One region of the Mesorhizobium sp. DCY119 genome, then DNA from elsewhere that is predicted to be linked to it. Evidence: riboswitches for the same ligand, from Rfam matches in the RefSeq annotation. Region 1 holds a riboswitch; the other holds the start of a gene.
What was found. A riboswitch is a leader RNA that binds a small molecule or an ion and turns the genes downstream of it on or off. The one in region 1 is predicted to bind S-adenosylmethionine.
Positions count from the first base shown of each region.

Region 2: linked by a shared signal. The riboswitch ahead of DZG07_RS21725 (O-succinylhomoserine sulfhydrylase) and the one ahead of metA (homoserine O-succinyltransferase) in region 1 are both predicted to bind S-adenosylmethionine.

Region 1 is NZ_CP031834.1:1,211,117-1,222,298, forward strand. Features, by position in the region: gene DZG07_RS05910 (AI-2E family transporter) at 1-381, opposite strand, end outside; gene metA (homoserine O-succinyltransferase) at 782-1,702, opposite strand; SAM riboswitch at 1,759-1,837, opposite strand; gene hisC (histidinol-phosphate transaminase) at 1,957-3,069, shown strand; gene DZG07_RS05925 (prephenate/arogenate dehydrogenase family protein) at 3,074-4,012, shown strand; gene DZG07_RS05930 (DUF2125 domain-containing protein) at 4,025-5,011, opposite strand; gene DZG07_RS05935 (gamma-glutamylcyclotransferase) at 5,151-5,669, shown strand; gene DZG07_RS05940 (aldo/keto reductase) at 5,798-6,745, shown strand; gene DZG07_RS05945 (1-acyl-sn-glycerol-3-phosphate acyltransferase) at 6,742-7,530, opposite strand; gene DZG07_RS05950 (YdcF family protein) at 7,618-8,292, opposite strand; gene DZG07_RS05955 (ABC transporter permease) at 8,465-9,454, opposite strand; gene ftsE (cell division ATP-binding protein FtsE) at 9,447-10,106, opposite strand; gene DZG07_RS24330 (hypothetical protein) at 10,103-10,237, opposite strand; gene DZG07_RS05965 (hypothetical protein) at 10,295-10,945, shown strand; gene hpt (hypoxanthine phosphoribosyltransferase) at 10,949-11,182, shown strand, end outside.
Region 2 is NZ_CP031834.1:4,440,001-4,451,182, forward strand. Features, by position in the region: gene DZG07_RS21710 (type I secretion system permease/ATPase) at 1-1,186, shown strand, start outside; gene DZG07_RS21715 (HlyD family type I secretion periplasmic adaptor subunit) at 1,183-2,475, shown strand; gene DZG07_RS21720 (2'-deoxycytidine 5'-triphosphate deaminase) at 2,517-3,611, opposite strand; SAM riboswitch at 3,688-3,765, shown strand; gene DZG07_RS21725 (O-succinylhomoserine sulfhydrylase) at 3,810-5,000, shown strand; gene DZG07_RS21730 (CDP-alcohol phosphatidyltransferase family protein) at 5,183-5,788, opposite strand; gene apaG (Co2+/Mg2+ efflux protein ApaG) at 5,929-6,321, shown strand; gene DZG07_RS21740 (Hsp33 family molecular chaperone) at 6,471-7,463, opposite strand; gene argF (ornithine carbamoyltransferase) at 7,669-8,586, opposite strand; gene DZG07_RS21750 (aspartate aminotransferase family protein) at 8,614-9,798, opposite strand; gene DZG07_RS21755 (GcrA family cell cycle regulator) at 10,156-10,674, shown strand; gene DZG07_RS21760 (magnesium and cobalt transport protein CorA) at 10,792-11,182, opposite strand, start outside.

The DNA.
Region 1 (11,182 bases):
TGTCGGCGCGCCGTGCTTGTTGGTCTCGACGGCCCAGCCGAACCATTCCCGCACCTCGTTGACGGTGTAGGTTCCGGCCAGCACGATCGGCACGACGAGGAAGGTGACGATGAACAGGATCGCCAGCGTGGCTGCGACTGTCCTGTTGCCGGAAACGGCGTCGAGAAGCCTGCGGTACAGCGGCCAACTCGCAAAGGCGATCACCAGCGCCGCCAGAACCGGCACCAGGAAACCGTTGAAGAAATAGATGCCGGCGGCGACGATCAGCACCAGCAGCCAGCGCGCTGCCGTCAGCGGCGGGATCAACGGAATGCGCGAGGGCGTGGAAAGGCCAAGCAGGCGTGGTTCCCGTCTGGACGTTCCGTATTCCGGGTCGCTCAAAAGCTTTTTCTCCTGCGGCAATGGCGCATCTTCATCTTCGTAACCCTTTTGGGTGGAGAGCACCAAGCGTTTTCGCGCGGGCGTCGGCATTTGCCAATCGCGCCTTGGCGATTCGCCGATGTCAGTGCGACCGTAGCCGGAGAATCGTACGGGGTTGTGACATGGCGGCGCTTTTGGGAATGGGTGCGTCCTTCGAGGCTCGCTGCGCTCGTACCTCAGGGGAGGGAGGGCAGCGATGAAGTGCGTCGGCGTATTCTCCCCCCTTGAGGGGGAGATGGCGCGCAGCGCCAGAGGGGGTCGGTTAAGGCAGCGCGCAGCGCAAAAGGAACGTCGAGCACTGCCGCAGCGACCCCGCCCGGCGGCTTTGCCGCCACCCTCCCCTCAAGGGGGAGGGAGAGGGCTACGCCCCTCCGACATCTTCCAGATTGAAAGACGTCGTCTGATAGACCTGGTTGATCCAGTTGCCGAAGAGCAGGTGGGCGTGCGAGCGCCAGCGGTTGAGCGGGGGGCGGGCAGGATCGTTGTCGGGGTAATAGCCGTGCGGGACGTCGATCGGCGTGCCGGCGGCGACGTCGCGGTCGTATTCGTCCTTGAGCGAGGTGGAATCGTATTCGATGTGGTTGAACATATAGAGCCGGTTGCCGGCCGTTTCAGCCAGCAGGCAGGGGCCGGTCGCGTCCGATTCCATCAGTAGGTCCAGGCCCGTGTCCGCTTTTATGTCGGCGCTGCGCACCTCCGTCCAGCGGGAAACGGGGATGGCGAAATCGTCCGAGAAGCCTGCAAGATAGGGCGAGGCTGGCGCATGGTTGCGATGGCGGAAGACGCCGAAGGCCTTCTTGTCGAGCGTGTATTTGGGAACCTGGTGGAAATGCCAGGCGGCGGCCATCGCTCCCCAGCAGATGAAGAAGGAGGAGTGGACGTTGGTCACCGTCCAATCGAGGATACGCTGGAGCTCGTTCCAGTAGGTGACATCCTCGAAGTCCAGCAGCTCTATCGGCGCGCCGGTGATGATGAAACCGTCGAACTTGCGGTGCCTGACTTCCTCCCAGGTCCGGTAGAAGGAAATCAGATGCTCCTCGGGCGTATTCTTCGCCACATGATTGCCGATGCGCACCAGCGTCAGCTCCACCTGAAGCGGCGAGGCGCCGATCAGCCGCGCGAACTGCGTTTCCGTGCGGATCTTGTTGGGCATCAGGTTGAGCAGGGCGATCTGCAGCGGACGGATGTCCTGGCGCAGCGCCGTGCGCTCGTCCATCACGGACACGCCTTCGCGTACAAGCACCTCACGGGCGGGGAGCTGATCGGGAATCTTGATCGGCATCGCACAAACTCCAAAACAAAAAAGACCGGCGGCGAAATCGCTACCGGTCCGAACGAATTGAGTCGTTATCGGTCCCTTTAGCGACTTATTTAACGTGGCTGCAAGCCGACCGGCCAAATCACCACGGAACGTGACAGTCTTTTACGACTGCGCCGGAGCGCCGTCAACGGGCAAGCTTTTTCTCGACAAGCGCACCGGCGACTTGTATTTCGCTTGCGTCTCGAAATTCCCCAAAAACCCGGACAATTCCCGCGATGACGAAAGCCAATGAGCCCAGCCGCCCCCAGCCGAAACCCGGCGTCATGGACATTGCGGCTTATATCCCCGGCAAGAGTGCTGCGCCGGCGGGGGTCACCAAGGTCTACAAGCTGTCGTCCAACGAGAACCCGCTCGGTGCATCGCCGGCAGCGATCGAAGCGGTGCGCGAGGTCGCGGGCAAGCTCGAATTCTATCCCGACGGCTCGGCTTCGAAGCTGCGCCAGGCGATTGCCGAGGCGCATGGCCTGAACCCGGCCAACATCGTCTGCTCCAACGGCTCCGACGAGATCATCGGCCTGCTTGCCCAGACCTATCTTCAGCCGGGTGACGAGGGCGTCTACACCGAGCACGGTTTTCTCGTCTACCAGAACTACATCAAGGCTGCCGGTGCTGTGCCGGTGGTGGCGAAGGAGACCGAGGAGCGCGCCGATGTCGACGCCATCCTCGCCGTTGTGACGCCGAAGACGAAGGTCGTGTTCCTCGCCAATCCAAACAATCCGACCGGCACCTACATCCCGTTCGAGGAGGTGCGCCGCCTGCACGCGGCCCTGCCCAAGAACGTGCTCCTGGTGCTCGATGCGGCCTACGCCGAATATGTGCGCCGCAACGATTACGAGGCGGGCGTTGAGCTCGTGGCCGGCGCGCAGAACGTCGTCATGACCCGCACTTTCTCAAAAATCCACGGCCTTGGTGGCGCGCGCATCGGCTGGGTCTATGCGCCTACGCACATCATCGAGGCGATGGAGCGCATGCGCGGGCCGTTCAACGTCAATGCCGTTGCCATCGCGGCCGGCGTGGCGGCGATGGGCGACCGCGCCCATGTCGAGCGCACGGTGGCGCATAACGAGAAGTGGCTCGGCTGGCTGAGCGAAGAGCTTTCCGGGCTCGGCCTGAGGGTCACGCCCAGCGTCGGCAATTTCGTGCTGATCCATTTCCCGGACGATGCCAGGCATTCGGCGGCAGCGGCGGACGATTATCTGAGTGCGCGGGGCTATATCCTGCGGCGCGTTGCCGGCTACGGTTTTCCCAACGCGCTGCGGATGACAGTCGGAACCGAAGACGCCAATCGCGGCGTAGTCGCCGCACTCACCGAATTCCTGAAAAGTTGAAGAAATGTCCGAACCCCTGTTTGAAAAGATAGCCCTTGTCGGCATCGGCCTCATCGGCTCGTCGCTGGCGCGCGTCATCCGCCGGGAGAGCCTTGCCGGCCACGTTTCCATCGCCACCCGCAGCCCTGAAACACTTGCCCGCGCCGAGGAACTGAAGCTCGGCGACAGCTACACCACCAGCGCCGCCGAGGCGGTGAAGGATGCCGATCTCGTCATCATCTCGGTGCCGGTCGGGTCTTCCGGCGCGGTCGCTGCCGAAATCGCACCCGCGCTGAAGGCCGGCGCCATCGTCACCGATGTCGGCTCGACCAAAGGCTCGGTGATTGCGCAGATGGCCCCGCATATGCCGGCCAATGTGCATTTCATCCCCGGCCACCCGCTGGCGGGCACGGAAAAATCTGGCCCCGATGCCGGCTTTGCCGACCTGTTCGAAAACCGCTGGTGCATCTTCACGCCGCTGCCGGGCACCGACCCGGAAGCGCTCGAAAAGCTGTCGGAGTTCTGGCGGCGCTGCGGCTCCAACATCGACACGATGGACCCCGAGCATCACGACATGGTGCTGGCGATCGTCTCGCATTTGCCGCACATCATCGCCTACAACATCGTCGGTACGGCGGACGATCTGGAGGCGGTCACCAAGTCGGAAGTCATCAAATATTCGGCGTCCGGTTTCCGCGACTTCACCCGTCTCGCCGCCTCGGACCCGACCATGTGGCGCGACGTGTGCCTGCACAACAAGGACGCGATCCTGGAAATGCTGGCGCGGTTCTCGGAAGACCTGGCGTCGCTGCAGCGGGCGATCCGCTGGGGCGATGGCGACAAGCTGTTCGATATGTTCACGCGCACCCGTGCCGTGCGCCGCTCGATCATCGAGGCCGGCCAGGAAATCGATGCGCCCGACTTCGGCCGCCAGGCGATCGAGCATCCAGCCAAAACGTCGTAAAGGCGCGCAGCGCTATTTCAGCGGCGGGACGTTCCCGAGCTTGATGAAGCCAAATGAAGCCCTGCCCTTGCTGATCTTCAGGGGCAAGGATGGCGCACTGCCGAGCATGGAAAGAGCTGCAAACCCCTGCTGAATCTGCTCGCTCTTTTCCGGGATCGCCTCGCTGAGCGCCATCGCCAGTCCCTGCGGGTCGCGGACGGTGAGCTTGAACTGCGCGTCCAGCAACCCGTCCTCGCCCACCGAGAAGGGTCCGCTCAGGGAGAGGCCGGCTGTTTCGCTGGTGGAGAGATCAAGCGAGCGGATCGTGCCGGACTGGCCGCGCAGCGACTGGGCCTTCTGGGCGATAAGCGTCACGCCGTTCTTGACGGTGAGGTCGGTGTCGCCGGAGAGCAGGGGCAGGGTTCTGCCCTCGACCAGCGAGGAATCCAGCGCCAATCCGGCGAAGCTGCCGGCGAGGTCGAGGTCCTGGCCGTTCGGGCGCACATGGCCTTCGAATGTATCGGCGGCGAGCAGAGGGGCACCGGCATCGGTAGCCGCCTTCAGCATCTTGCCCTCCACTGAAACGCGTTCCGGCAAAGGCTGCGCCAGACGCACGCTGGCGCGCAGATTGTCCCAGGTCAGCGCAAGCGGCTGGCTCTGAGGCACGTCGATGCGCGCCGGTCCGTCGATTTCAGCGATCAGGTGGGTCGGGTCGTAGATCTGCCCCGCCGAGCGGAAGTTGCCTGCCGAAACGCTGACGCCACGGCCGGCATCTTCGAAGGCGACGTGGTCGCAGAAAAGGCCGAGGCGGAACGGATAGCCGCGTGCGACCGGATTGGTGCATTCGGCAACCATGCCGTCGCGGTTCAGCGAGGCGATCTCGGCTTTGGCCTTGGTCTCGACCTTGCCGGCCAGATAGAACCAGCCGACGCTGTAGCCGCCGAACAGCAGCACGACGAAGGCCGCCAGCCAGAGGATGCGGCGGTTGTAGTTCGGCTTCGAAAGTTCGGTTGCAGTCATTGGCGCGTCGATCCCTTTATCTGCGCACTATCTTTTCCGGTCCATGTGACATGAGAGCAAAAAGCGGCTTCCCTTTTTGCCATCATGCTCTACCCATGACCCGAAGCGCAGTGCTTCGATTACGACTTGGCTTGGCGATATGGGCGATTTTTGGGTTTTTGGCTATGGCTCGCTGATCTGGCGGCCCGGTTTTGCACATACGGAGACCAGACGCGCCCATCTTTATGGCTATCGTCGCTCGCTTTGTGTCCGCTCTTTCGTTCATCGCGGCACGCCTCAGCGTCCCGGCCTGGTGCTTGGCCTCGACCGCGGAGGCTCCTGTGTCGGGCTCGCCTTTCGCGTGCCGGGCGAATTGCGCGACGAAGTGATCGCCTATCTGCGCGAGCGCGAGCTGGTCACGAATGTCTATCTCGAACGCACGCAAACCGTGCGCCTGGATGACGGCGAGAAGGTCGACGCTGTCTGCTACGTCGTCGACCGCGCGCATGAACAATATGCTGGCAATCTCGATGAAGCCGAGGCGGCGAGGATCGTCCTGGGCGCGGTCGGCCAGTCGGGCGCGAACGAGGACTATGTTTTGAGCACTCTGGAGCATCTGGAAGCCCTCGGCATCAGGGATCATTGGCTGGAGGATGTCGGGCGTCGGCTGGCCGTTTGACCGGCATGCTCGCATTTATGTGAGGATAAAAAAGGCCTTCCGGGTTTGAACCTGCCTGCTGCAAGGTTTAGCTTTCAGGGATGCCCGTGCGGTTCTCGCGCTGGCCCGAAAATCACGGAGTACCGATCTTGCAAAAACGTCGCCTTGGTCGCACGGACCTTTCAATCGCGCCGCTGGTTTTCGGTGGCAATGTCTTTGGCTGGACCGCCGACGAAAAGACCTCCTTCGACCTGCTCGACCGCTTTACGGATGCCGGGCTGAACACCATCGACACGGCGGATGTCTATTCGCGTTGGGTGCCCGGCAATTCGGGCGGCGACTCCGAAACGATCATCGGCAAGTGGATGAAGGCGCGCGGCAACCGCGACAAGGTCGTGGTGATCACCAAGGTCGGCGCGGATATGGGGCAGGGCAAGCGCGATCTTTCCGCTGGCTATATCGAGAAGGCGGTCGATGCATCGCTGAAGCGGCTCCAGACCGACGTCATCGACCTTTATCTTTCGCACTGGCCCGACGATGCGACACCCTATGAGGAGACGCTCGGCGCATACCAGAAGCTTATCGCTGCCGGAAAAGTCCGCCATATCGGCGCATCGAACCTCGACGCCGAGCAACTTGGCGAGGCCCTGAAAGTCTCGAAGGAAAAGAACCTGCCGCGCTACGACGTGCTCCAGCCGGAATACAATCTCTACGACCGCCCGAGCTATGATGGCGCGTTGCGCGATCTCTGCATGGCCGAGGACATCGGCGTCATCACCTATTACAGCCTCGCCAGTGGCTTTCTCTCCGGCAAGTACCGCAGCGAAGCCGACCTCGCCAAAAGCGCGCGCGGCGGTGGCGTGAAGAAATATCTCGACGCGCGGGGCCTGGGCATCCTTGCTGCACTGGACGCCGTTTCGGCCCGCCATTCGGCCACGCAGGCCGAGGTGGCCTTGGCGTGGATCATCGCCCGCCCGGGCGTCACCGCGCCGATTGCCAGCGCAACTTCGGTGGCCCAGGTCGACAACCTTATCAAGTCGGTGTCGCTGAAGCTCGATCAGGCCGATATTGCGGAACTGGATAAGGCCAGCGCCTAAACCTCGACGCCCAGCTCCTTTAGCCGCTTCACCGCCGTTGGTGGCAGTGCCGGCGGGTTGGGCGAGGTCGCGGCCTCGATCAGATACTGGTCGCAGGCCGCTTCCGTTTCGCTGATCAGGCGGCGCATGAATTCTTCCTTGCTCAATCCCGGCGGGATCGGCGGCAGGTATCGCGCCTTTATCGTGCCGGGATAGCGCATGAATTTGCGGCGTGGCCAGTAGAGCCCCGCCACATGCGCCACCGGCACGACCGGCACGCCAAGCTGGTTGTAGAGCTCGACGATGCCCCATTTATATGCCGGCTCGTCGCCGGGCGCGCGCCGCGTGCCTTCCGGATAGATGATCAACTGGCGGGGGTTGCGCGCCATTTCCGCCTTGGTGGCGGCAACGACGGCTTTCAGCGCCTTGGAGCGGCTGCCGCGATTGACCGGGATCATCCGCATCTTGAGGATGTACCAGCCGAAGAACGGTATCCATGTCAGCTCGCGCTTCAGAATGTAGAGGCCGTCGGGAATGTCCTGCAGGAAGGCGATGGCGTCCCAGAAGGACTGGTGCTTTGGCGCCAGTATGTAGGAGCCCTGCGGCAGGTTTTCCTGGCCGGTGATCTCGCTTTTCGTGCCGGCGACCTTGTCCTGCAGCCACAGGCTGGTGCGGCTCCAGAATTTCGGCACGAACCAGGCGCGGTGACGCGGCGACAGGAAATAATAGGGCGTCCAGAAGATCATCTGGACGATCAGATTGGCGTAGAAGAGGACGTTGAACGCCAGCGAGCGGATTTGGACCATGGGTGAAAGCCTGAGGAGGATATCAGCGCTGGTTACACCAACTGCCCGGAAAAGGAAAACCGGACTGGCCGGTTATCTCCAAAGGGCCTAGTTCGTCGCCCTGGTGGAAGCCTCGACCAGCACCACGCCGTCCGGCGTCGAGCGCAGGGGCACCACCGTGCGGGCAAGGGCGCCGAGATATTTGGTGTATTCGGTGAACAGCACGCGCACCGCTTCAGGCTTGGTCATCCAGGTGCCGTTGTCCAGCCGCGTATTGACGACCGGATAGGGTTTCAGGTTGGCCTTGTCGATGAACCGGCCCATTTCGAGCAGGCTGCGCGGCATGTGGTAATTGTTGGTGACGAGGATGACGCTGCCATATTCATGGCTCTCGACCCATTTGGCGCTTTCCTCGGCATTGCCGATCGTGTCCATGGCCGCGTAATCGATATCGACGCAGCAGGAAAACAGCGTCTTGTCGCCCCCCGTTGCCGCCTGGAGCGACTTGCGCCCCGCCGCAGGATTGACGCCGCTGATGAGCAGGCGCTGGCCCTTGCCAGACTTGAGCAGGTCGAGTGCTGCATCGATGCGCGACTGCCCGCCGGTGAGCACGATGATGGCGTCCGCGCTGGGTGGGTTCGCAGGCGTGCTCAGGCGGCTTACATAGTCGGCGAACCAGCCAAAACCGGCGGCAAAGACGACACCGGCGGCAACGGTTGCGAAGGCTGCAGCACGCAGAAATCTGGCAAAACGGCTCGACGGCTTGCGCCGGGGCGCAGGCATGAATGCCGGCGGAGTGCCGCCAACCGTCCGATCCGTTCCGAATCCGTCCATACCGCTATGGTCAGCTTTCATTAGCGTCTGTGCAAATGCCGCATTTGCACATTGCGTTACATCGCGTTGCCAATCGTGATTGCCAGCTCCGGAGGTCGCTATCGCTACGTTTCTGCGCATTCTAGCCTCCATCCGGATGGCTGACGTCGATGTCATTGAGATAGGCCACGACCGTCACATGTGAAGTGGCGGCGGTGAGCGCCCCGATGATGAGGACGACCAGCGCCACGCCGCCATAACCGGCGGCCCCTATGGAAAAATTGCCGAACAGGGCGGTCGCCTGGTCGGCCTGGGGGGTAGCCAGATTGCGCGACGACCAGAACCAGAAAAAGATGAAGACGATCATTGCCGCTATGCCACCGGCGGCCGCCCCCTTCATGCCGGTCAGCAGGAAGTGCGTGCGGAACTGGCTGGCGATGAAGCCGGCCTCCGCGCCGACGAAGTGCAGGACTTCGATGATGTGCCCATTGCCGGCCATGGCGCCGCGCGTGGCGAAGACCACCGTCAGCACCGTTGCCGACAGCATCAGCACCAGCACAGCCATGCCGAGCGTCACCGTGGTTCGCGCCATGGCGACCAGCCGGTCGACCCATGTGCGGTGATCGTCCAGCGTCGCACTCGGCACGTCCGGCTGCAGCATCTGGCGCATGGCGGCGAAATCGGGTGGATTGTTCTCGTCGATGGTGACGATCACCAGCCGCGGCACCGGCAGCTCGTCGATGTTCAGGCCGGAGCCGAGCCATGGCTCGAGCAGCCGTGCGGTGGCCTCGCGATCTACGATCTTGGTGCTGCGTACGCCGGCAAAGCCGCTGGCGATACGGGCGGCATTGGCAAGGGCGGCGTCCATGTCCAGCCCGTCGACCGGCTTGATCTGGATCGTCGCCTCGCGCGCGATCTGGTTCTCCCAGATCGACGCCGTGTCGCGAACCAGCGTGACCGCACCAAGCGTCAGGCAGGACAGGAAGGTCATGATGGCGATGACGAAGACAAGCGCACGCCCGGCGATGTTCTGCGGCGGCACGATCGGCGCTGTCTTGCGCTGGGCGCGGACCGGGCGGGCGATTGTTTCTTCTTCGTAGTTGCTGTCGGTGGCCTGATGCAGCTCAGTCATAGATATCGAGCCTTCCATTGGCCAGAATCATGCGCCGCGCGTCGACCTGCTCCATCAGGCCGAGATCATGGGTTGCGATGACCACGGCCGTTCCCAGCCGGTTCAATTCGATGAAAAGCCGCAGCAAACGCCGCGCCAGCGGCGGGTCGACATTGCCGGTCGGCTCGTCGGCCAGCAGGATTTCCGGCTGCTCGATCAGCGCGCGGGCAATCGCGGCGCGCTGTTTCTCGCCGCCCGACAGGACCGGTGGCAGCACATGCATGCGCTCGCCGAGCCCGACCCATTTGAGCAGTTCAGTCACGTCGTTGCGGTAGCTCGCCTCCTCGCGGCCGCGCACGCGCAGGGGCAGGGCGACGTTCTCATAGGTCGTCATATGGTCGAGCAGGCGAAAATCCTGGAACACCACGCCGATGCGCCGCCGCAGCAGCGGCAGTTCCTGGCGCGAGATGCGCGAACGATCCTTGCCGAAGACCGAGATCAGCCCGCGCGTCGGTTTCAGCGACAGGAACAGCAGGCGAAGCAGGGTCGTCTTGCCGGCACCCGAAGGCCCGCTCAGGAACTGGAACGAGCGCTCCGGGAGCTGGAAGGTGATGTCGCGGAGAATCTCCGGACCCATCCCGTATCGCAGGCCGACATTCTCGAAGCGGATCAAGTGTAAAAACCTTGGGTGTTGCGGGCCGTCATCGCGGCCAGTTCATCAAAAAGACCATCGGCTTGTATGGTTAACCCTTGGTTAATTTTCACGTCAAATCCGGCCCTGATTCGCCCACGGTTGCGAAGCATTAACCAATTCCGTTTACCTCCGGAATCGGGGAAGTTCGAAAGGATAGCCCATCCGCTATGGCAGAGGGTCGCACCGCACGCCCGGTTTCCGGCGAAATCATGACGGGCGCCTCGGTCGAGGCAGCCATTGTATGGCCTGTGCAGGACGCTGCCGATGTGGTCGATGCCGACTACGAGCTTGTTTCACCACCACGCCACGCACCCGTTGCGCCTGAAGCCGAGCCTGCAGTCTTCGCGCCCGCATCTGCGCCGGTCGACGGTATGGGAATGCTGCTGAGCGATCCGGCGCAGCCGACAGCCGGCCGGCGGGCATCGCGCGGCGGGCCGATCTTCTGGGTTTTCGGCCTCGGTCTCGCGGCTGGAGCCTTCTGGGTTTCCGGCGGGCATGAGCTGGTGCGGCAGGCATCGTTCCTCAGCACTGCGCAGGCTGCCCCCGGCTTCACCATTTCCGGCGTCACCTCGCGGATCGATACTATCGGCGCGCGGCCTGTTCTGTTCGTCGATGGCCAGGCCTCGAACAGCGGCAATATGGCAGCGCCCTTGCCGCCGCTGGAGATCCACGTCACCGGCACCGACGGCCAAATCGCGCGTTACAAGCTGGGGACAGCGGACAAGCCGTTGGCTCCCGGTGGCAGATTTACCTTTTCGAGCCGGCTCGAGGTGCCTAAGAACGGGGTAAGGACCGTTTCGGTCGCCTTCGGAGATTAAAACATGCCGGTTGTCCGCGACAAGGAAATCGAAGTGCTGTTCAGCGCCTCGACCATCGCCCGACGCAATCTCGAACTTGCCAAGGAGATTGCCGCGCACGACTACACCGATCTGCTCGTCATTTCGGTACTGAAGGGCTCGTTCATTTTCGCGGCGGACCTGATCCGCGCCATGCACGATGTCGGCCTGTCGCCGGAAGTCGAGTTCATTTTCATTTCCAGCTATGGCGCGGGCACC
Region 2 (11,182 bases), 1.6 Mb from region 1:
CGAGGAAGTACGCCGGCAATCCGAGATCGTCACGGTGCTGGGCATGAGCGGAGCGCTGAATGACAGCTGGCTCGTGCAGAAGGCCAAGGCGATGGGACTTCACAGCGCGACGAGCAATCGCGCCACGATGCTGTCGTCGCTTTCGAAATCGCTGCGCCTGCTGTTTCAGTCGGGAATCCTGGCGGTCGGCGCATGGCTGGCCATCAAGCAGCAGATCACGCCCGGCGCGATGGTTGCAGGCTCGATCATCATGTCGCGGGCGCTGGCGCCGATAGACCAGTTGATCGGCCAGTGGCGCATGATGATCGGCGCACGGCGGTCCTGGGCACGCCTCAAGGCACTGCTGAGCGCCGACGCGCAGGCCGGCCATTCGCCGATGGCCCTGCCGAAGCCGGTGGGACGGCTCAGCGTTTCGGGACTTGCCTGCCTTGCTCCGGGAAAACAAAAGCCGCTCGTTTCGCGCGTGCAGTTCTCGCTCGAGCCCGGCGCCGGCCTGGGCATTATTGGGCCCTCCGGTTCGGGCAAGACAACGCTGACCAAGGCCCTGCTCGGCATCTGGCCGCATACCCAGGGAGACGTACGGCTGGACGGCGCCAAATTCGACCAGTGGGACCGCGACACGCTCGGCAGGCATATCGGCTATCTTCCGCAGGACGCCGCCCTGCTGCCGGGAACGCTGGCGCAGAACATTTCCCGTTTCGATCCCGATGCGACTCCCGACAAGATCATCGCCGCAGCCAAGCTTGCCGGCGTTCACGAACTGTCGCTCGGCTTCGAAAATGGCTACGACACCCAGCTCGGCATCGACGGCGTGCAGCTGTCGGCGGGACAGAGGCAGCGTGTCGCCCTGGCAAGGGCCGTCTATGGTGACCCCGCGCTGATCATTCTCGACGAGCCGAATTCCAATCTGGATTCCATCGGCGATGCCGCACTCCACAACGCCATATTGTCGCTGCGCAAGAACGGCACCACCGTCATCGTCGTGGCCCACAGGCCGAGTGCCGTGAATGCGGTGGACCAGCTGCTGTTCATGGCCGACGGCGCGCAGGTCGAGTTCGGACCCAAGGAAGAGGTTCTGAAGAAAGTGACCCGTGTGGCCACACCGCAACCACAGCCTCAGCCCCAACCACAGCCAGCCGCGCAGAACATCTCCAAATTCAGCGTAGGTCCGGTGCGCGTATCATGAGCGTAACGCAAAAATCGCTGCGCATGACGCAGGTCTTCGGCGTTCTCGTCGTCCTCCTCCTCGTCGGAGGCGTTGGCGGCTGGGCTGCGACCACCGATATCGCCGGCGCCGTCATCGCACGCGGCAAGATGTCGGTTCTGAACAATGCCAAGAAGGTGCAGCATCTTGAAGGCGGCATCGTCGCCAAGCTTGCGGTGCGCAACGGCGACCACGTCAATGCCGGCGATCTCCTCATCCGGCTGGACGACACCGAAACAAGGGCCAACCTCGCCATCATCGAATCGCAGAGGGACGAGTTCCTGATCGAGCGTGCGCGCCTGGAAGCAGAGCGTGACATGCGGCCGGCACTGGACCTGCCCGAGAGCCTGGCGGGGGACCAGAACAGCGGCCGGCTGCAGACCATTCTCGAGGGGCAGCAGAAGCTTCTGAAATCGAAGCTGGACGCGCTCACGGGCAAGAAAAAGCAACTTGCCGAGCAGGTCGAGCAGATCGGCGGGCAGATTTCCGGCCTCGAGTCCCAGTTCGCCGCCAAGCAGCGGCAGGTGGAAATTCTCGGCCGCGAGCTGGAATCGCTGCAAACGCTGCGCGCCAAGGGTCTTGTCGAGCAAAGCCGTATCCTGGCACTGGAGCGGCAGGGCGCGATGCTGGATGGCGACATGGGCCAGATCCAGGCCGAGATAGGTCGCTTGCGCGGGACGATCAGCGAAACCAAGCTTCGCATCATCCAGGAAGACGAGGAGTGGCGCAGCGAGGCGCTGACCACGCTGGGCGAGGTCCGCGCCAAGCTGGCGACGCTCGAAGAGCAGCGCACGGCGGCGATCGCCAAGCTGAAGCGGATCGATATCACGGCCCCGCTTTCAGGCTATGTCCACGAGTCGAACGTCTACACCGTTGGCGGCGTGATCGGCTCGGGCGAGCCGTTGATGCTGATCATACCCGAAAGCGACGCGCTTATCGTCAGGGCGCGGGTCGGGCAGCGCGACATCGACAACATCCATATCGGTCAGGAAGTGCGGTTGCGCTTCACCTCGCTCAGCCAGCGCGTCACCCCGGAATTGATGGGTGACGTCACCACCATCGCGCCCGACGTGACCACCGATCAGGCCACCGGCGAGGTCTATTACCCGATCGAAATCACGCTGATCGATGGCGAGATCAAGAAGCTCGAAGGCATCCAGCTGAAGCCCGGCATGCCGGTAGAGGCCTTCATCCAGACCGGGATGCGCACGGCGCTATCCTATCTGACCAAGCCGTTCACCGAGCAGCTGCAGCACGCGTTTCGCGAATAATACCTGATGGCGTGGCTGCGTGTTATGCGCAGGCTGCGCCGTCAGCTATCGGTGCGAAAATGCTTCGAAAGCTTCAGGCCCTGCGCCTGATAGTTCGAGCCGAGATCGGTACCGTAGAGCGCCTGCGGCCGCGACAGCATGTGCTCATAGACGAGGCGGCCTACGATCTGCCCATGTTCAAGGATGAACGGCACCTCGTGGCTGCGCACTTCCAGCACGGCGCGGCTGCCGGTGCCACCGGCCTTCGAATGGCCGAAACCGGGATCGAAGAAACCGGCATAATGGACGCGGAATTCGCCGACCAGCGGATCGAAAGGCGTCATCTCGGCGGCATGGCCAGGCGGCACATGCACGGCCTCGCGGCTGACCAGGATGTAGAATTCATCCGGGTCGAGCACCAGTTCGCCCGCGCCGCGCTTGTAGAGCGGCTCCCAGAAATCATGCGCGTCCTGCGCGGCGCGCTTGTCCACGTCCACCAGCCCGGTGTGATGCTTGCCGCGATAGCCGACCAGCCCATCCTTGTCGCCGTTGAGATCGATGGAAAGCGCAATGCCGCCGCCCGAGATGTTAGGCGTGTCGGAAGCGACCAGCGTCTCGGTGCGGTGCAGCTCCTGCAGCTCCGCTTCCGAAAGCAGCGCATTGCCGGTGCGGAAGCGTATCTGCGACAGGCGCGAACCCGTCCTCACGATGATGGGAAAGGTGCGCGGGCTGACTTCGAGATAGAGCGGCCCGGAATAGCCGGCCGGTATCTTGTCGAACTCCTGGCCGTTGTCGGTCATGACCCGGGTGAAGATGTCGAGCCGGCCCGTCGAGCTTTTCGGGTTTGCCGAGGCCGAGATCGTCGTCGGCAAAGCGAGGCGCTCCAGCAGCGGCACGATGTAGACGCAGCCGGTTTCCAGCACAGCACCGGCGGTCAGGTCGATCTCGTGCAGGCGCAACCGGTCGAGCTTTTCGCTCACCTTGTGGCCTGGACCCGGCAGGAAGCTGGCGCGCACCCGCCAGGCCTTTTCGCCGAGCCTGAGATCGAGGCTGGCCGGTTGGATCTGGTCATTGTCGAGCGGACGCGCAGCAACCAGCGCCCCCGACTGGAAAAGCGCTGCGATGTCCCGATCCGGAAGAATACCCGACTGCCGCAAACTTCTACTCCTGCGATGAAGGGGCGAGGTTTAACGATGTCCGGCATTGACGCAAGAAGGCACGGGGTCTAAAGGACCGTTATCCCGTGGTGATTTGGCCGGTCGGCTTGCAGCCACGTTAAACAAGTCGCTAAAGGGCCGTCTGTGGACCGGCATGCGACTTTTCGCGGCCGGTTTTTTTGTGTTTGGATCAAGGCTATGACGAACAAGAAGCAGAATTGGAAGCCCGCAACGCAACTCGTTCATTCCGGCGTTCTGCGCTCCGGTTTCGGCGAGACGGCCGAGGCAATCTACCTGACGCAGGGCTATGTCTACGACACGGCGGAAGCCGCCGAGGCCCGTTTCAAGGGCGAAGAGCCCGGCTTCATCTATTCGCGCTACGCCAATCCCACTGTCGACATGTTCGAAAAGCGCATGTGCGCCCTTGAAGGCGCTGAAGACGCGCGCGCACTGGCGTCGGGCATGGCCGCCGTCACCGCCGCGGTGCTGTGCAGCCTGAAGGCCGGCGATCATATCGTTGCCGCGCGCGCGCTGTTCGGCTCCTGCCGCTGGGTGGTCGAGACGCTGGCGCCGCGATACGGCATTGAGGCGACGCTGGTTGACGGCACCCAGATCGAGAACTGGGAAAAGGCGGTCCAGCCCAACACCAAGCTGTTCTTCCTGGAAAGCCCGACCAACCCGACGCTGGAAGTGGTCGACATCGCAGCGGTCGCAGCCCTTGCCAATTCGATCGGCGCAAAGCTGGTGGTCGACAATGTTTTCGCCACGCCCCTCTTGCAGAAACCGCTGGAACTCGGCGCGCATATCGTCGTCTATTCGGCCACCAAGCACATTGACGGCCAGGGCCGCTGTCTCGGCGGCGTCATCCTCTCCGACAAGGAGTGGATCGACGAGAATTTGCACGACTATTTCCGCCACACCGGGCCGAGCCTGTCGCCATTCAACGCCTGGACGCTGCTGAAAGGCCTGGAAACGCTGCCACTGCGCGTGCGCCAGCAGAGCGAGAACGCCTCGAAAGTCGCCGATTTCCTCGCCGGCCGGCCGGAAGTTTCGCGCGTCATCTATCCGGGCCGCGCCGACCATCCGCAGGCCGACATCGTCAAGAAGCAGATGAAGGGTGGCTCGACACTGATCTGCCTCGACTTGAAGGGCGGCAAGAAATCGGCCTTCGCCTTCGAGAACGCGCTGGATATCATCCTGATCTCCAACAATCTCGGCGATTCCAAGAGCCTGATCACCCATCCGGCCACGACCACGCACAAGAACCTGACCGACGAGGCGCGCGCTGAGCTCGGCATCGGCGACGGCACGCTGCGCATTTCGCTGGGGCTGGAAGACGCCGATGACCTGCTTGAGGATATCGAAAAGGCGCTGAAGGCGGCGGGGTAACGTCGACGCCATCTTTCCTTCTCCCCGTTTACGGGGAGAAGGTGCCCGAAGGGCGGATGAGGGGCAGTGCCAACGTCGAACACTAACGATCAACGTCGGCGCTGCCCCTCACCCTGCTCCGCCCGGTAAGCCGGGCTTCGCCTTCCCTCTCCCCCTAAACGGGGCGAGGCAAGAGGCGCGCCTTAACGAAACACCCGCCCTGCCAGCACAACGCGCGACAGGGCGGTATAAAACGTCACCGCCGCGAAGACATAGGCGATGACCGCAAACCACGCCGGAAACAGGCAGAAGGCGACGAAGACGGCCAGCGTCTCCGTCGCTTCCGCCAGCCCGGTGGTGAAGAACAGCGACTTTTCTCCCCTCGCCTCGCCTTCCAATTTCCGCTTCTCGGCCATGATCGCGTAGGCGAGGAAGCTGGAGCCGTTGACGTAGAACGACAAGAGCAGCACTGCGCCTGCAACCGCATTCGCTGCTGGATCGGCCAGCACGAAGCCGAGCGGGATCGCGCCGTAGAAGGCAAAATCGAGCACGATATCGAGATAGCCGCCGAGGTCGGTCTTCCCGCGCACCCTCGCCACCGCACCGTCGAGCCCGTCGCCAAGGCGGCTGACGAGCAGAAGGGCAAGGCCGGCCAGGAAATGGCCTTGGGCAATGGCTATCGCCGCGGCGACACCGACGGCAAAGGCGGCGATCGTCACCGCATTGGCCGAGACGCCAGCCTGCGCCAGCCTGCCGCCGATCGCCTCAAGCGCGGGATCGATGCGCTTGCGCGCCCAGCCATCCAGCATATTGGAATCTCCGCCTCCGATTTACCCAATAGACGCGAAACGCCGCCTTGCGGAAATCACAATCGCGCGGTTTATCGCTTAGGGTTGTTGACCTGCCGGCCATGTCGGCGGAGTCTTGTTCGAGTTGGAGTAGCAGACATATGTACAGCGCCATCACGCGCGACATCGAGGTGAGTGTCGAGCCTTTCTATCTGGAGGAACGCTCGGACCCTGCGCAGAGCCGCTTTGTCTGGGGCTACCGCGTGACCATCGCCAACCAGTCGGACGAGTTCGTGCAGCTTCTGTCGCGCTATTGGCACATCACCGACGGTCTCGGGCGCGTGGAGGAAGTGCGCGGCGCAGGCGTCGTCGGCGAGCAGCCGGAATTGAACCCCGGCGACAGCTATCAATACATGTCCGGATGCCCGCTCACCACGCCATCCGGCATCATGGTCGGCCGCTACACCATGCGCAACGCGCGCGACGAAATGTTCGACGTGGATATACCGGCGTTTTCGCTGGATCTGCCGGGGACGAAGCGGACGGTGAATTAGGTTATCCGGGCAGGTTTGCGCTACCCCTCATCCGCCTGCCGGCACTTCTCCCCGTATAGCGACGGGGAGAAGGATGAAGCTCCAACGCTGACGACCCCCTCTCCCCGTCCTTCACGGGGAGAGGGTAAGGGTGAGGGGCGGCGCCGCCCTCAAGCCTCCGTCGAAAACTCCGCCGGCTCGAACTCATACGCCTTCGAGCAGAATTCGCAGTTCACGCGGATGACGCCGTCCTCGACGCTGTCGGTGATCTCCTCGGCGGAAAAGCCGTCGAGGATGCCGCGGATCTTTTCGCGCGAGCAGGAGCATTCGTCGCGTATTTCGATAGGCTCGAAGACGCGCACGCCGTGCTCGTTGAACAGGCGATAGAGCAGCCGCTCGGCCCCGATCGTCGGGTCGAGCAGTTCGGTGTGGTCGACGGTCGCGACCAGCGCCAGCAGTTCCTGCCAGGCATTGTCGGTGACTTCCTGCGCGTCCGCACCCGGGTCGCCGTCGCCGCCGTGAAGATCAGGCATGCGCAGGCGCTCCGGTGCCTTGGGCAGGAACTGCGCCAAGAGCCCACCGGCGCGCCAATGCTCGCGGCGGCCGCCTTCGGCCGGCAGCACGAGCTTGCCGACAGACAGCTTCACGTCGGTCGGGATCTGCTCCGACTGGCGGAAATAGGTTTTCGCAGCCTCTTCCAGCGTCGTGCCGTCGAGCTGGACGATGCCCTGGTAGCGCTGCATATGCGTGCCCTGGTCGATGGTCAGCGCCAGAACGCCGCTGCCGAGCAGCGTCTCGGGCTTGTCTTCGCCGGCATCGAGCAGCGCCTGCAGCCTCTCGGCATCGAAACGCGCATAGGCGCGCAGCGAATGCGGCGTGGTGAAATCGGCGACAAGCATGTCCACAGGCCCGTCGGTGCGGGTCTGCAGGATGAATTTGCCTTCGAACTTCAGCGAGGTGCCGAGCAGAACGGTGACCACCACCGCCTCGGCCAGCAGCCGGGCGACGGGTTCGGGATAGTCGTGCCGCGCCAGTATCCGGTCGAGCAGCGGCCCGAGCTGGACCATGCGACCGCGCACGTCGAGCGGGCCGACCTCGAAAGGTACGACATTGTCATCACCGGCAAAGCCGAATTCGCCAAGCTTGCGTTCCGTGTCAGCCACCAGACCAAATCCCTTTTACAGTCTCCGGACAGGCAAGACTCATCGCCCGGAAACCGCTCGTTCAAACGACAGTTTAATGTGATCTGCCCCAGATAGGCATGCAAGCCTTCAGGATCAAGCTTTCACAGCTTCGCGGCCCTGAGACCGTTTGATAACCCGTCCTGCCGCGTCAGATGACCGGCAGGGTAGAATTAGCAGGCGGTCTCTAAGCGCCGAGGCACCAGGCAAGCACAGCCTTTTGCGCATGCAGGCGATTTTCAGCCTCGTCGAAGACAACCGAGTTCGGCCCGTCGATGACCTCGTCTGTGACTTCCTCGCCGCGATGCGCCGGCAGGCAGTGCATGAACAGGGCGTCGGGCTTGGCGCGCTTCATCAGTGCTTCGTTGACCTGATAAGGCTGGAAGATGTTGTGGCCGCGGGCGCGATGCTCCTGGCCCATCGACACCCAGCAATCGGTGACGATCGCATCGACGCCTTCCACCGCCTGTTCGGGGCTGCGGGTGAAATTGACCGTGCCGCCATTGCCTTTGGCCCAGTCGACATATTTCTGCTCCGGCTCGCTGCCTTCCGGCACCGCGACATTGAGGTTGAAGCGGAAGCGTGCAGAGGCTTCCAGCAGCGAATGCAGCACATTGTTGCCGTCGCCGACCCAGGCCACCGTCTTGCCGGCGACCGGGCCGCGATGTTCCTCGATGGTCATCACATCGGCCATGAGCTGGCACGGGTGGGTGTCGTCGGTCAGACCGTTGATGACCGGAATCGTTGCATTCTCGGTGAGTTCGAGAAGGCGTTCATGCGAGGTGGTGCGGATCATGATCGCGTCGACATAGCGCGACAGCACCTTGGCGGTGTCGGCGATGGTCTCGGAGCGGCCGAGCTGCATTTCGGTGCCGGTGAGCATGATCGTCTCGCCGCCGAGTTGGCGCATGCCGACATCGAAGGAAACGCGCGTGCGGGTTGACGGCTTGTCGAAGATCATCGCCAGAACCTTGCCTTCCAGCGGTCGCGAGCGCTCGCCGGCCTTCAGGCGTCCCTTGCGCGCGACGGCATCGTCGAGAATGCCGCGCAGCGTCGTTTCGGAAACGGCGGAAAGATCGGTGAAGTGGCGGATACCACTGGTCATAGCAAACCCCGGAGGTGTTGTTTCAGCTCATGCGGCGGCTTCGGACAAGCCCTTGGCGGCAGCGCGGATGCGCGACAGCGCTTCGCGGATCTCATCGTCCGTAACGGTCAATGGCGGCAGCAGGCGCACGACGTTGTCGCCCGCAGGCACCGCCAGCATTTCTTCCTGTCGCAGCGCGCCGTTGACTGCGGTGTTTGGCACTTTGCATTTCAGGCCGAGCATCAGCCCGGTGCCGCGCACGCTTTCGATGATTTCGGGAAATTCGTCGGAGATCGCGGCCAGCCCCTGCTTCATCAGCAGCGCCTTGCGCTTGACCTCGTCGAGGAAGCCGTCTTCCAGCACCACGTCGAGCACGGCATTGCCGACCGCCATGGCGAGCGGGTTGCCGCCGAAGGTGGTGCCGTGGACGCCGGCCGTCATGCCGACAGCCGCTTCGTCGGTGGCAAGGCAGGCGCCGACGGGGAAGCCGCCGCCGATGCCCTTGGCGATTGCCATCAGGTCCGGCGTCACGCCGGTCCATTCATAGGCAAACAGCTTGCCGGTGCGGCCGATGCCGCATTGCACTTCGTCGAAAATCAGCAGCAGGCCGTGCTGGTCGCAAAGCTCGCGCAGGCGCTTCAGAAACGCCGTCGGCACTTCGCGAATGCCGCCCTCGCCCTGGATCGGCTCGATCAGGATCGCCGCCGTCTCCGGCGTGATCGCCTTCTCGACCGCTGCGATATCGCCAAACGGAACCTGGTCGAAACCGTCGACCTTGGGACCAAAGCCTTCGAGGTATTTTTCCTGGCCGCCGGCAGCGATGGTTGCCAGCGTGCGGCCGTGGAAAGCGCCCTCGAAGGTGATGGTGCGGAACTTTTCCGGGTGGCCGCTGACATATTGATAGCGCCGCGCCGTCTTGATGGCGCATTCCAGCGCCTCCGCGCCCGAATTGGTGAAGAACACCTTGTCGGCGAAGGTCGCTGCGACCAGCCGCTCGCCAAGGCGGCGCTGGCCCGGAATCTCATAAAGGTTCGAGGTGTGCCACAGCTTGCCGGCCTGCTCGGTGAGAGCGGCGACGAGCTGGGGGTGGCCATGGCCGAGCGAATTCACGGCGATGCCGCCGGCAAAATCGAGGAAGCGTCGGCCGTCATCCGCAACCAGCCAGGTGCCCTCGCCCCTGTCGAAAGCCAGGGGTGCACGTGCGAAAGTCTCGTAAAGCGCCGAACCGCTCATTATATGCGTCTCCGGGACCGGAAAACCAAAAAAGCCGCCTCAAGCGGCGGCCTTAACGGGCATATTTCGTTTCCGGTCACAAAGTCAACGAAAACGTCGCGCAGAAGCGCGCGGCGGACAACTTGGCCCAATAAGCCACCTTTATTGCGGCAAGTTGTTGAAAACCCAAAAAACCGATTCGTGTGGCACCCCGGACTCTTGTCACCGAGTCAGCCGATAAGGTAGTTTGAAGTCTAGAAATAACCAGATTTGGTGCGGCAAACCCAATCACCCGAATATATGTGGTGTCACCCCGAGCATTTGTCGGGACGGGAATGGATTCCGGGAGGTCGCACGCACAAGCAGGAGCATGCTCTCATGAACTGGACTGACGAGCGAGTGGAAACCCTCCGCAAATTGTGGGCCGAAGGCCTGAGCGCCAGCCAGATCGCCGCCCAGCTTGGCGGCGTCAGCCGCAATGCCGTCATCGGCAAGGTCCACCGCCTGAAGCTTTCGAGCCGCGGCCGCTCGACGGCAGCGCCGGCCCGCCAGAAAAAGACGGTGCACGCGTCGACCGGCGTCAAGACCGCGCCGCGCGCCACGACCACCACGCGCACAGTGACGACCTCGATCGGCGCAACCGCGCTGCAGACGCAGTTCGATGCCGAGCCGGTGGCTCGCCACTATCTGCGCCCCGTCGAAAATGTGGTCGTCCCGATCTCGCGGCATCTTCAGCTCGTCGAGCTCAACGAGCGCACCTGCAAGTGGCCGAATGGCGACCCGCTGACGGAAGAATTCCACTTCTGCGGCAACGACGCTGCCGAGAGCGGCCCCTATTGCAAGTACCACTCGAAGATCGCTTTCCAGCCGGCATCGGAGCGGCGCAGAAGCCGCTGATAGTGAATAGTGAATAGTGAATAGTGAATAGTGAATAGTGAATAGAAAGCAGTGCGACGGTTCGCGAAGCGCAATCGCCTAATCTACTCTCTACTCGCTATTCTCTTTCCCCCTTCATCACAGCCAGCCGTTCTTGCGGAACCGCCAGTAAAGGAAGGCGCAAGTGGCGGCGATTGCCGTCAGCACCATCGGATAGCCGTATTCCATCCTCAGCTCGGGCATGTCGCTGAAATTCATGCCGTAGATGCCTGCGAGCGCCGTCGGCACCGCCAGAATGGCGGCCCATGAGGCGAGTTTCTTGGAGATCGCCGTTTCCTGGCTCTGCCCGACCAGAAGGCTCGCCTCGAAGGCGAACGCCAGCACCTCGCGCAGACTGTCGATCTTCTCCTGCACGGTGCGGATGTGATCGGTCACGTCGCGGAACAGCGGGTGCATTGCGGCATGGATTTGCGGCAGGTCCGCGCTTGTCAGCCGCCTGCAGACCTCGACCAGTGGAAGGGCGGCGTTG